DNA from 3 places in the Lactiplantibacillus sp. C232 genome. Region 2 is predicted to be linked to each of the others. Evidence: predicted binding sites of a transcription regulator. Region 2 holds the regulator's gene; each other region holds the start of a gene.
What was found. The regulator Rex, encoded in region 2, represses fermentation and respiration genes when NADH is low (regulators of the CRP and FNR family bind a similar motif). The targets are predictions, from matches to a motif close to TTGTGAANTANTTCACAA.
Positions count from the first base shown of each region.

Region 1: MZO41_RS12855 (nitronate monooxygenase) is a predicted target of Rex. The motif match lies at 2,207-2,224, and genes of this name have one in related genera.
Region 3: MZO41_RS12160 (FAD-binding protein) is a predicted target of Rex. The motif match lies at 1,412-1,429, and genes of this name have one in related genera.

Region 1 covers NZ_JAMSKZ010000015.1:1,839-5,115, forward strand. Annotated here, with positions in the region: gene guaA (glutamine-hydrolyzing GMP synthase) at 1-44, opposite strand, end outside; gene coaA (type I pantothenate kinase) at 138-1,067, opposite strand; gene MZO41_RS12855 (nitronate monooxygenase) at 1,236-2,165, opposite strand; gene helD (RNA polymerase recycling motor HelD) at 2,460-3,277, opposite strand, start outside.
Region 2 covers NZ_JAMSKZ010000006.1:62,522-65,798, forward strand. Annotated here, with positions in the region: gene MZO41_RS07530 (ABC-F family ATP-binding cassette domain-containing protein) at 1-926, opposite strand, end outside; gene MZO41_RS07535 (redox-sensing transcriptional repressor Rex) at 1,095-1,772, shown strand; gene MZO41_RS07540 (CPBP family intramembrane glutamic endopeptidase) at 1,937-2,581, opposite strand; gene groES (co-chaperone GroES) at 2,774-3,058, shown strand; gene groL (chaperonin GroEL) at 3,114-3,277, shown strand, end outside.
Region 3 covers NZ_JAMSKZ010000013.1:35,280-38,556, forward strand. Annotated here, with positions in the region: gene MZO41_RS12150 (helix-turn-helix domain-containing protein) at 1-273, shown strand, start outside; gene MZO41_RS12155 (LysR family transcriptional regulator) at 344-1,270, opposite strand; gene MZO41_RS12160 (FAD-binding protein) at 1,457-3,277, shown strand, end outside.

The DNA.
Region 1 (3,277 bases), on a different contig from region 2:
AATACCAAAATGGAATCGAAAGACGCGGTATCCGTTTTTGCCAAGTTGTTCACTCCTTTGGATTAATTAATGCTCAATAGGTCTATCATACTGATTTCTAAACGTTCGGTCAACCAGTATGAGAAATTTCTTAGGTGCTAATATTTGCGGAAATACACGGCATCAATCACATGATGCGCAACTTTGTGCAAAATTAAATCCGCACGATTACGGGTTGGCAAGATATAATCATTCAAGTTTTTCAAGTTAACCTCTTCCCAAACACGCTCGGCCATCGCCATTGCGTCCTTCGGATCACCGATCGCCCAAGGATAGAAATAATTCGTCGGATCCTGGAAAGCCGTTTTCATCAGGGCCTTGAAGCGTTCTAAGTACCAATCTTCAATTAAATCGGCATCCGCATCCACATACACTGAGAAGTCCGTAAAATCACTAATGTAGATCGCCTGATTGCTTGGCAATTGCAACACGTTGATTCCTTCAATAATCAAAATATCAGGATGCGTGATCACGTCAAAACGGTTTGGCACAATATCATAAGTCTGATGAGAGTATACCGGGGCCTTCGCTAACGGCTTTCCGCTCTTCACATCGTTCAAGAATTGGATCAGCCGCGTCATATCATAGCTTTCCGGAAACCCTTTGCGTTCCATCAATTGCATCTTTTTGAGCTCGGCATTCGGGTATAAGAAACCATCCGTCGTAATCAATTGCGTCCGCCGGTCTGGATATAAATATTTAAATAGAATCTCTAATAACCGTGCTGTGGTGGTCTTGCCAACTGCCACACTTCCAGACACTCCAATAATAAAGGGTGATTGGCGGTTCTGACGGTGTAAAAAAACGGACTCCGTTTCCCGCCATGACAAGTAGTGTTCATACTTGGCCTGCAACAAATGCGCAAACGGCATATAAATATCACGGACATCGTCGAGACTAATCCGGTCATTAAACGCCTCAATTTCGTGCAAATTGGCTGCGGTCAATGGTACTTGATGCTGATTGTTACGATAAAATTGCTTCCACTGTTCACGTGAGAAGCGATAATAGTTCATCTGATCTTCCATGATTTCTGTCTGCCACCATTACTAAATTAATGGGTTGATTATAACATGAAACCCTTATCAAACGCTGATTAAAATTCAAATTAACCGGATTCCTAATTGGTAGCCAATAACCATTAATAGCTCGATACTAGTTAACGCTGACCTAGTACCGAGCTATGCTACTGTATCTTATTCGATTTTCAGTTGTGCCGCGACCTCACGAGCCTGACCAAACAACGTCGTAATAATTTCCTTGACTGGCCGAATTGTCGTCATCATCCCTGCCACTTCACCGGCCATAGGCGTACCATGTTCCATATCGCCATCTTCAACGGCTTTCGCAAATGAACCGTCCGCTAACGCGTGTAATTCCGCTACCGGCGCGTTAGTTTGCTCCAATTGCAAGTATTGTGCCAACATCGGGTTAACTAGCGCCCGTACCGGATCGCGCTGGCTGCGGCCAGTCACGATTGTATCCGTGTCACTGGCAGCCAATACCCGTTGCTTATAACTAGCTGGAACTGGGCACTCCTCAGCTGTCAGAAAGATCGTACCGCACTGCACACCCTGGGCGCCCAGCGCAAACATCGCCGCAATCGAGCGGCCATCACCGACACCGCCAGCACCAATCACCGGAATATCAACAGCGTCCACGACTTGAGGTAATAATGCCATCGTTGACGTTTGACCGATATGTCCGCCTGATTCTTGACCTTCAGCAACCACCGCATCCGCACCGGCCGCCACCATCTTATGGGCATGGTGAACCGAAGCAATCACTGGAATCACTTTAATACCGGCCGCGTGTAGCGGCGGAATATATGAAGTCGGGTTACCCGCACCAGTCGTCACGACCTTGACCCCCTCATCAATGATGACTTGGGCCAGTTCTGGACAGTTCTTCATCTGTAACATTAAATTGACACCAAACGGCTTATCCGTCAGCTTGCGGGTCGCTTGGATCTCTGCTCGCAACTGTTCGGCAGATAACCCCGCTGAACCTAAAACACCGAGTCCCCCAGCTTCCGAAACCGCCCCGACTAATTCATGGGTCGCAATTCGCATCATGGCACCAGAAAAAATGGGATATTGAATACCTAACATTTCAGTGATTGACATCGTCGTTTCCTCCTCAGGTCACTAACAACCGTTCTAACTAGTTGTTAGTATTTTCACGATATTATGTGCCTAGTCAGTATTAAGGTCATTGTCTCTCACCGACTACTGCACTTGATGAGTTAATTTTAACGCTTATTCCATCGTTATGATAGCGTTTTCTTAGTTATTCCGACACAAGTCCCCAACTGTTCCACTACTGATCATCCTGACGCACCTTAAGATTTCCTTCACAAGTAAAACTAAAAAAAGTACCACTCCAGGTGAATGGAGCGGTACTCACTGTCTTAAACTGACTTAAACTTTTGCTTCATTTAATGTATACAAGGCGTGGTTCACCCGCGCTAGTAACGGTGACAAGCTCCCCACCGCGACTAGCGTTAGCTCGTGCATGGCCCGTGAACAGATTGTATATAATAGTTGCCGTTCATCTTCACGTTGGTAATTTTCCTGATTAGCGTTCCACACGATGACCGCGTCAAACTCCAACCCTTTTGCTAAGAAAGACGGGACTACAATGACACCAGGAGCCAAGCGTTGATTTTCAGTTTGAATCAACGTGACCTGCTCACCACGAGCTTTCAGGGCCTTCGTGAGCGCCTCGCATTCTGCTAAGGATTTCCCGATAATTGCCGTCGTATCACGTTCAGAATCGTTCATCGCTAGCTGATCAACGACTTGATCAACCCCTGCTTCAAAGTTAGGCGTCACAACGACATTTGGCAAGTCGCCCTGACGATCAAAAGCCGTGACGGCTTCACCATTGACTAAAATTTCCTTGGTGAAATCAGTAATCTGTTGCGTTGACCGGTACGATTTAGTCAATTGCACGACCCGCGTCTTTTCAGGGTCAAATAATGTGGCCAATTCATTGATCAGCGAATGGCTGTTTTCCTTGGTAAAAATCGCCTGGTTCAAGTCACCGAGCATTGTGAAGCGGGCTTGAGGGAAGCTAAACTTCAGGAACGCTAGCTGAAAGGCGTTGTAATCTTGAATCTCATCCAAGAAGACAAACCGGATGTCACGCTGCCCGTGCTTTCCGGTCATTAAGTCATGCAGGTACATGTAAGCTGAGACCGTTGTTAACGAGATATGACGTTCCTTAATCTCGGCTA
Region 2 (3,277 bases):
GGGCGGTCAAGGCGGTCCATCTTTGCTAACTGCTTACGCCGAGCCTGGGCCCGTTTTGTCGTAGAAGCACGCACGATGTTACGATTAACAAAGTCTTCAAGCTTGCTGATCTCCGCTTGTTGCTTTTCATAATGTTTCCATTGTGCTTGGATTCGAGCCGCTTTTTCTTGCACAAACTGGTCGTAGTTACCAGTGTAGTGCACCATTTCATGGTGTGATAAGTCATAGACTTCGTTAACGACCCGGTCTAAGAAATAACGGTCATGGCTAACGATTAGCAGCGCACCAGAGTAAGACTGGAGATAGCTTTCCAACCAAGTAAGAGTTTCGACGTCCAAGTGGTTCGTCGGTTCGTCAAGGATAAGCAAGTCCCGTTTTTCAAGTAACAACTTGGCCAAGGCCAACTGGGTCTTTTGTCCACCGGATAGTGCCGTCACCGACTTATCGTACACATCGGCGTCGAATTGGAAGCCGTGCAACACGCCCCGAATCTCAGCTTGGTAGCCGTACCCGTTTTTTTGTTGAAATCCAGTTTGAATCTGATCATAGGTTTTCAGGGTCTGTTGATAAGCCTGCTCATCATTCATGATTGCGGGGTCGCTCAATTGATTTTCGAGCTGGTGCATCCGTTTTTCGATGGCATGTAACTCAGCAAAGACACTACTCATTTCTTCCCAAATCGTATTGTTACTATCCAGTCCTTGGTCTTGCGCCAAGTAACCGATTGTTAAGCCCTTGCGCATTGAAATCTGGCCTTCGTCCGGTACCGTTTCGCCGGCAATCATTTTAAGTAAGGTTGATTTTCCGGCCCCGTTTCGACCGACGAGGGCCACCCGAGCGTGTTCTTGAATATCCATTTGTACGTTATCGAACAAGACATCGGCGCCAAAACGCCGCATAACTTGCTGTACTTGTAGTAAAATCACGCTTTATTAAGCTCCTTTCACATTTAATTCGTGACATAATTGTAGCATATTGTAACGGCCTGACCCAATTATTCGGAATAATAAGTAATTATTATTTCACAAAGTCACGCGTTATGCTAGAATAGTGTCAGCAAATTCACAAACTTTTAATTAGGAGGACACGTCCGAATGGCAGAAACAAAAATTCCACGGGCAACGGCAAAACGGTTACCGATTTATTACCGCTATTTAAATATCTTGCTAGATGCAGATAAGAAGCGGGTCTCATCGACCGAGTTGTCCGAGGCGGTTAAAGTAGATTCAGCAACGATTCGGCGAGATTTCTCGTATTTTGGGGCGCTCGGCAAACGAGGGTATGGATACGATGTTGAAACGTTACTTGCATTTTTCAAAAAGATTTTAAATCAAGACACCTTAACGAATGTTGCTTTAATTGGGGTCGGTAATTTGGGCCACGCCCTACTGAACTTTAATTTTCACAAAAACAGTAATGTCCGCATTTCAGCAGCATTTGATGTCAACGAGGCGATTGCCAATACAGTCCAAAGTGGGGTTCCAGTGTACCCAATGACGGAGCTCAAAAAGCAATTGATCGAACAACAGATTGAGATTGCTATCTTAACGGTGCCAACCACGGTTGTTCAGAAAATTACCGATGACTTGGTTGATGCAAACGTCAAAGGAATCATGAACTTTACGCCGTTACGAATCTCCGTTCCTGAGACAGTACGGGTTCAGAACGTTGATTTGACCAACGAATTACAAACATTGATCTACTTCATTGAACATTACGGTCAGCAATTAGGTGACAATGGTAATGACGATGAAAATGAGACTGAAGATTAATAACTCGCTTTATCTTTGAAATTAAATGGCTATAAAAAGGCTTCTCTGAATTATTCAGGGAAGCTTTTTTAACATACTTAGATCACGAATCATTGATTGTAACGTATAAATATTCGGTGAAAATTAACGTTGAAACGCTAGGTTAGCGCTACCTAGTAATGATACTAGTGCAGTAAGCCTAATAACGTGGGTAACACAACCGATGCGTTCATTAGGATGTGGGCCGTCATCGATGTTTGAATCCGACCGGTGTGCTGGTATAACCAGCAGAATAATAACCCGATAAAGGCATAGAGGATAAAGTGACCATCCGCATGTGCAAAGCTAAATAACACACTAGAAATCAAGGCCGCCCCAATCTGACCAGTAACCGCACTTAGATTGCCAAAGATAACTTTGCGGAAGACGATTTCTTCCATAATCGGGGCACCGACAATGATGGCTAAGAAGAAAGCGGGATATTGTTGCCCAACAGTTAAGAGGGTGGTCGTGTTGGTTGACGCTGTTGACTGTCCCAGTAAAGCCGTCATTTTTAAAATGATGACTTGACCAATGATGACTAGGACAAGACCGATCAATCCCCAGATGAACGTCATGAACCAGTTACTTGGTTGTTTTTCAACAACGTTTTTTGTCCGCATGCGACTCGCCAACCAGATGAGTAGGATTGCACCGACTAAGTAGTCGACCGTTTGAATCACGAATACTTGGGCCCCTAGCTGATGGAAAGCAGTCACAAGGACGCTCGGTAGTGCGTAAATAATAAAGTAGATGATAAGAATAAAGATTGATTGGCGGCGATTAACCATCAAGTCACGTCCTTTTAAAAGTTTGATTTAAGATTTATTGATACTTCAATAGTATTCATTATAGTCGATTTGACATTCTTTGACTAATAATTGACAAATCACTTGCAATCTTGAATTAAAATGATATAGTTGACAATGTAATTAGCACTTGAGGTTGAGGAGTGCTAAAAAAGAATAAATGGAGGGATTCACGTGTTAAAACCATTAGGAGATCGCGTTATCTTGCAACAACAAGAAGAAGAAGAACAAACAATTGGCGGTATTGTCATTGCCAATAACGCTAAGGAAAAGCCCCAAAGCGGTAAGGTTGTTGCCGTCAATGACGGTCGTGTTTTAGATAACGGGACAAAAGTTGACCCCAGCGTGAAGGTCGGCGATCAAGTATTATTCGATAAGTATGCCGGTACCGAAGTCAAGTATCAAGGTGCTAAGTATTTGGTATTGCACGAAAAAGATATCGTTGCAATCGAAGACTAATCCATTTAAATTGCGCAACTTAAAATAAATTAAATTCATGAGGTGAATAGAGATAATGGCTAAAGAATTAAAGTTCTCTGAAGATGCACGTTCAGCGATGCTAAAAGGTGTCGATCAATTAGCTGACACAGTTAAGTCAACGTTAGGTCCTAAGGGTCGCAACGTTGTTTTGGAACAATCATATGGTTCACCAACAATTACTAATGATGGTGTAACGAT
Region 3 (3,277 bases), on a different contig from region 2:
AGCGGGGGGCAGGATCGGGCACGTGTTGCTGTGGGCATAATTAGTGATTTAGTTGCTAATCTAAATACCACGAATGAGCAACCGTTACGACAGCTGCTGGCAACTTATTATCAGGAACTATTGGAACAACGAACTGGTTCAGTACTGGGAGTATTCGACAGAATGAACTTAGACATCTCCAAATGTCTGCGGCAGCAACAAATCAAACTATCACCAGAAAATGAGCAACTAATGCAACAGCTGGTGGGGTTGAACATGATTTACTACCGGTGATTTATTTTGAAAGTAAAACGCAAACTGTCAATCATCTAGCTTAATAGATGCTGACAGTTTGCGTTTTATGTTAAAAATCAATCGCAGGATTAAAGGTTTGACAAGCTTGTTCGACTAGATAAGCAATCGGTTTAGCTAGCACGTGACTTGGTAAGTAGGCAATACTAAAATCAAGGCTGAGCTCGCTTGTTGGTAATTTGAACGCATTGATAGGGTACTTGGCTGGTTGAGTGGCTAGTTTTGCCAACATTGCAGTGGCTAGAACAATGCTACCAAGTCCTTGAAGTGTCAAGCTTAGTGCAAAGCGAGAGTTATCGACTTCAATGAGTGGAATCGTTTGAATGCCTTTATCGGCAAAGTAATGGTCAACCAGTTCTTGAAAGCGAGCTTCACCGACTGCACGGATGACAGGCTCACCAGTCATTCCTGTAAGAATGGTGGGGGTGAACGGTCGCCAAAATTGATTGGACTGATATATTCCGGCTGTTTTTGGAATGACTAAAGACAAAGAAATTGTCTGCAAAGGGATGGTTTTGACGTTAGTTTGATGAATTGTTTTGCCAATAAAAAAGTCTAGCTGATGACTAGCTAGCAACGTTTCTGCTTTTGATGTTGTGATTTCTAGTATTTTAGTGCGAATGTTCGGAAAACGTTGATAAAAAGCAGGTAGTGTTTGACTAAACCAAGCATTAGCCATTGGTGGTGTAATCCCAATCGTCATACTTTGATACTTATTTTGACTGATTTCTTTAAGTTCAGTGTTCATTCGCTGATGGAGACGGGCGTCACTTTGCAAATAAGTCAGTAATCTTTCTCCAGCATAAGTTAATTCAAGTGGATGATGGCCGCGGTCGATTAAGGGGGTCCCAAAATGAGTTTCCGCACTTTTAATTGTGCGGCTAATGTACGGCTGACTGATGAATAAACTTTGTGCAGCTTTCGTCATACTATTGTGCTGTTGAATAGCTTCTAAAAATACTAACAATTTATTTTCCATGAAATCGCCACCTTTAATGCTTAATCTTATTAAAATCAAGTATAACCCATTACTCATTTGTAATAACAGATAATCAGATTGTTATTTCTATAAAAATGAAAGCGGTTATATAATACAGATGTAGTTAAAAAATGATTCTGTTTGTGATTTAAATATCAATTTCAATTGTGCTTTAGAATACGTTAAATGGATTTTGAAAGGGTGGTCAGCATGCTCCAAAAAATGAATCAGGTTAAATGGGATTATCAATATGATACGGTAGTTATTGGCTTTGGTGGTGCCGGGGCGACAGCAGCGCGGTTTGCGGCGGATGCACATGCGAAGGTATTGCTCACGGATGCAGCGCCGAATGGTCATGAAGGAGGCAATACCCGTTATTCTGCCCAACTCTTAGGAACGGTAGATAGTTTCGATGAGGGTAAAAAATATTATCAAAACTTAACGGCACCCATGCAATTAGACGATAGTATGATTGATACTTTCGTAGCGGGCATGGCGAATATGCGCGACTATGTTCAAAAGTATCTCAATGTTGAACCGGTGAGTGTCAAAAATGATTTTACAGCTGCTGATTCTCCAATTTCATTAGACAGTGCAGTTCATGAGTTTCCTGAATTTGATGGAGTTCAATCCTATGACTTTACAACTGTCCATCATGGCATTTTTGATGCAGCTTTGTGGAAAATTCTTCGACAAAAAGTGTTAGATCGGCAGCAACAGATTGATGTCTGGCTTAGTGCTCCGGCACAACATCTGATTCAAGATCCCACTACGAATACAATTATCGGTGTCCAAATCGAACGTCAGCATCGTTTAGTTAATGTTCGAGCTACCAATGGTGTAGTCCTAGCATGTGGTGGTTTTGAAAATAATCAACAAGCCATCCAGGACTACCTTGGTGCTGAGCACTTGGCACCATTAGGCACGCTGTTTAATAAGGGTGCTGGTATTAAGATGGCCCAAGAAGTTGGCGCGGACTTTTGGCACATGCAAAATTATGAATCACTCGGATTTTTACATGGTCTTTCGATTGCCGTACCACAAGGTGAACGTGGTCGCTTGATTTTAGGCTGGCCGGAAGTTAACCATGGTAGCGTTATTACGGTGGCTGATGACGGTAGTCGGTATTTTGATGAGAGTGAAGCCAACCGGCACGGTCACATTTATGATCATGGAATGTGGCGAGTACCGCGGACAAATGTCCATCCATACCTGGTTTTTGATGAGACTCAGTATCAACAGATGTTAGCAAGTCAATATACGCCGATTAATAATCTCACCGATTTAGTTGTGAAGGCCACTACTCTAAACGACTTAGCACGAGTTATGGAAGTTGATGGTACGGTACTTACCAAGACCGTTCATGATTTCAATTATTTTGTCGAGTCTGGTACTGACTACGCGTTTAATCGGCAGGTTGATACGATGCGGGCATTTGATGGTGGGCCATATTATGCGCTTAAGTTAACAAACAACGTACTTAATACCCAAGGGGGACCACGTCGTAATGACCGGGCAGAGATTTTAGATGCAAATCAGCAACCTATTCCGCACTTGTATGGTGCAGGTGAATTGGGCGGTATTTGTGCAAATCAGTATCAAGGTGGCGGTAATTTAGCTGAATGCCTGATTTTTGGAAAAATCGCTGGTGAAAATGCAGCTAAACCTAAGGAAGAAACGACACAATTAGTCGATGAAAAAGCAGTGGCTAAGCCGGATGCGAATACTAGTGCTTCGGTGCATCAGACTGGTGCCAATGATTTGCTAGCTGAAGCATCACCGGACATCACAGTTGGTGAACACCAATACTTAGGGCGCTCAGATGATGGCATTGGTGGGCAAGTTGTGGTTCGTATCACGTATGTTGACCAACAATTAACTCATGTTGAAGTAGTTGAACAACATGAGACTGGTGAAGTTGGTGGTCAGGCAGTTGCCGAATTGCCGGCAAAAATGGTGGCTGCTAACACTTATGATGTGGATGCAGTTTCCGGCGCTTCTGTATCG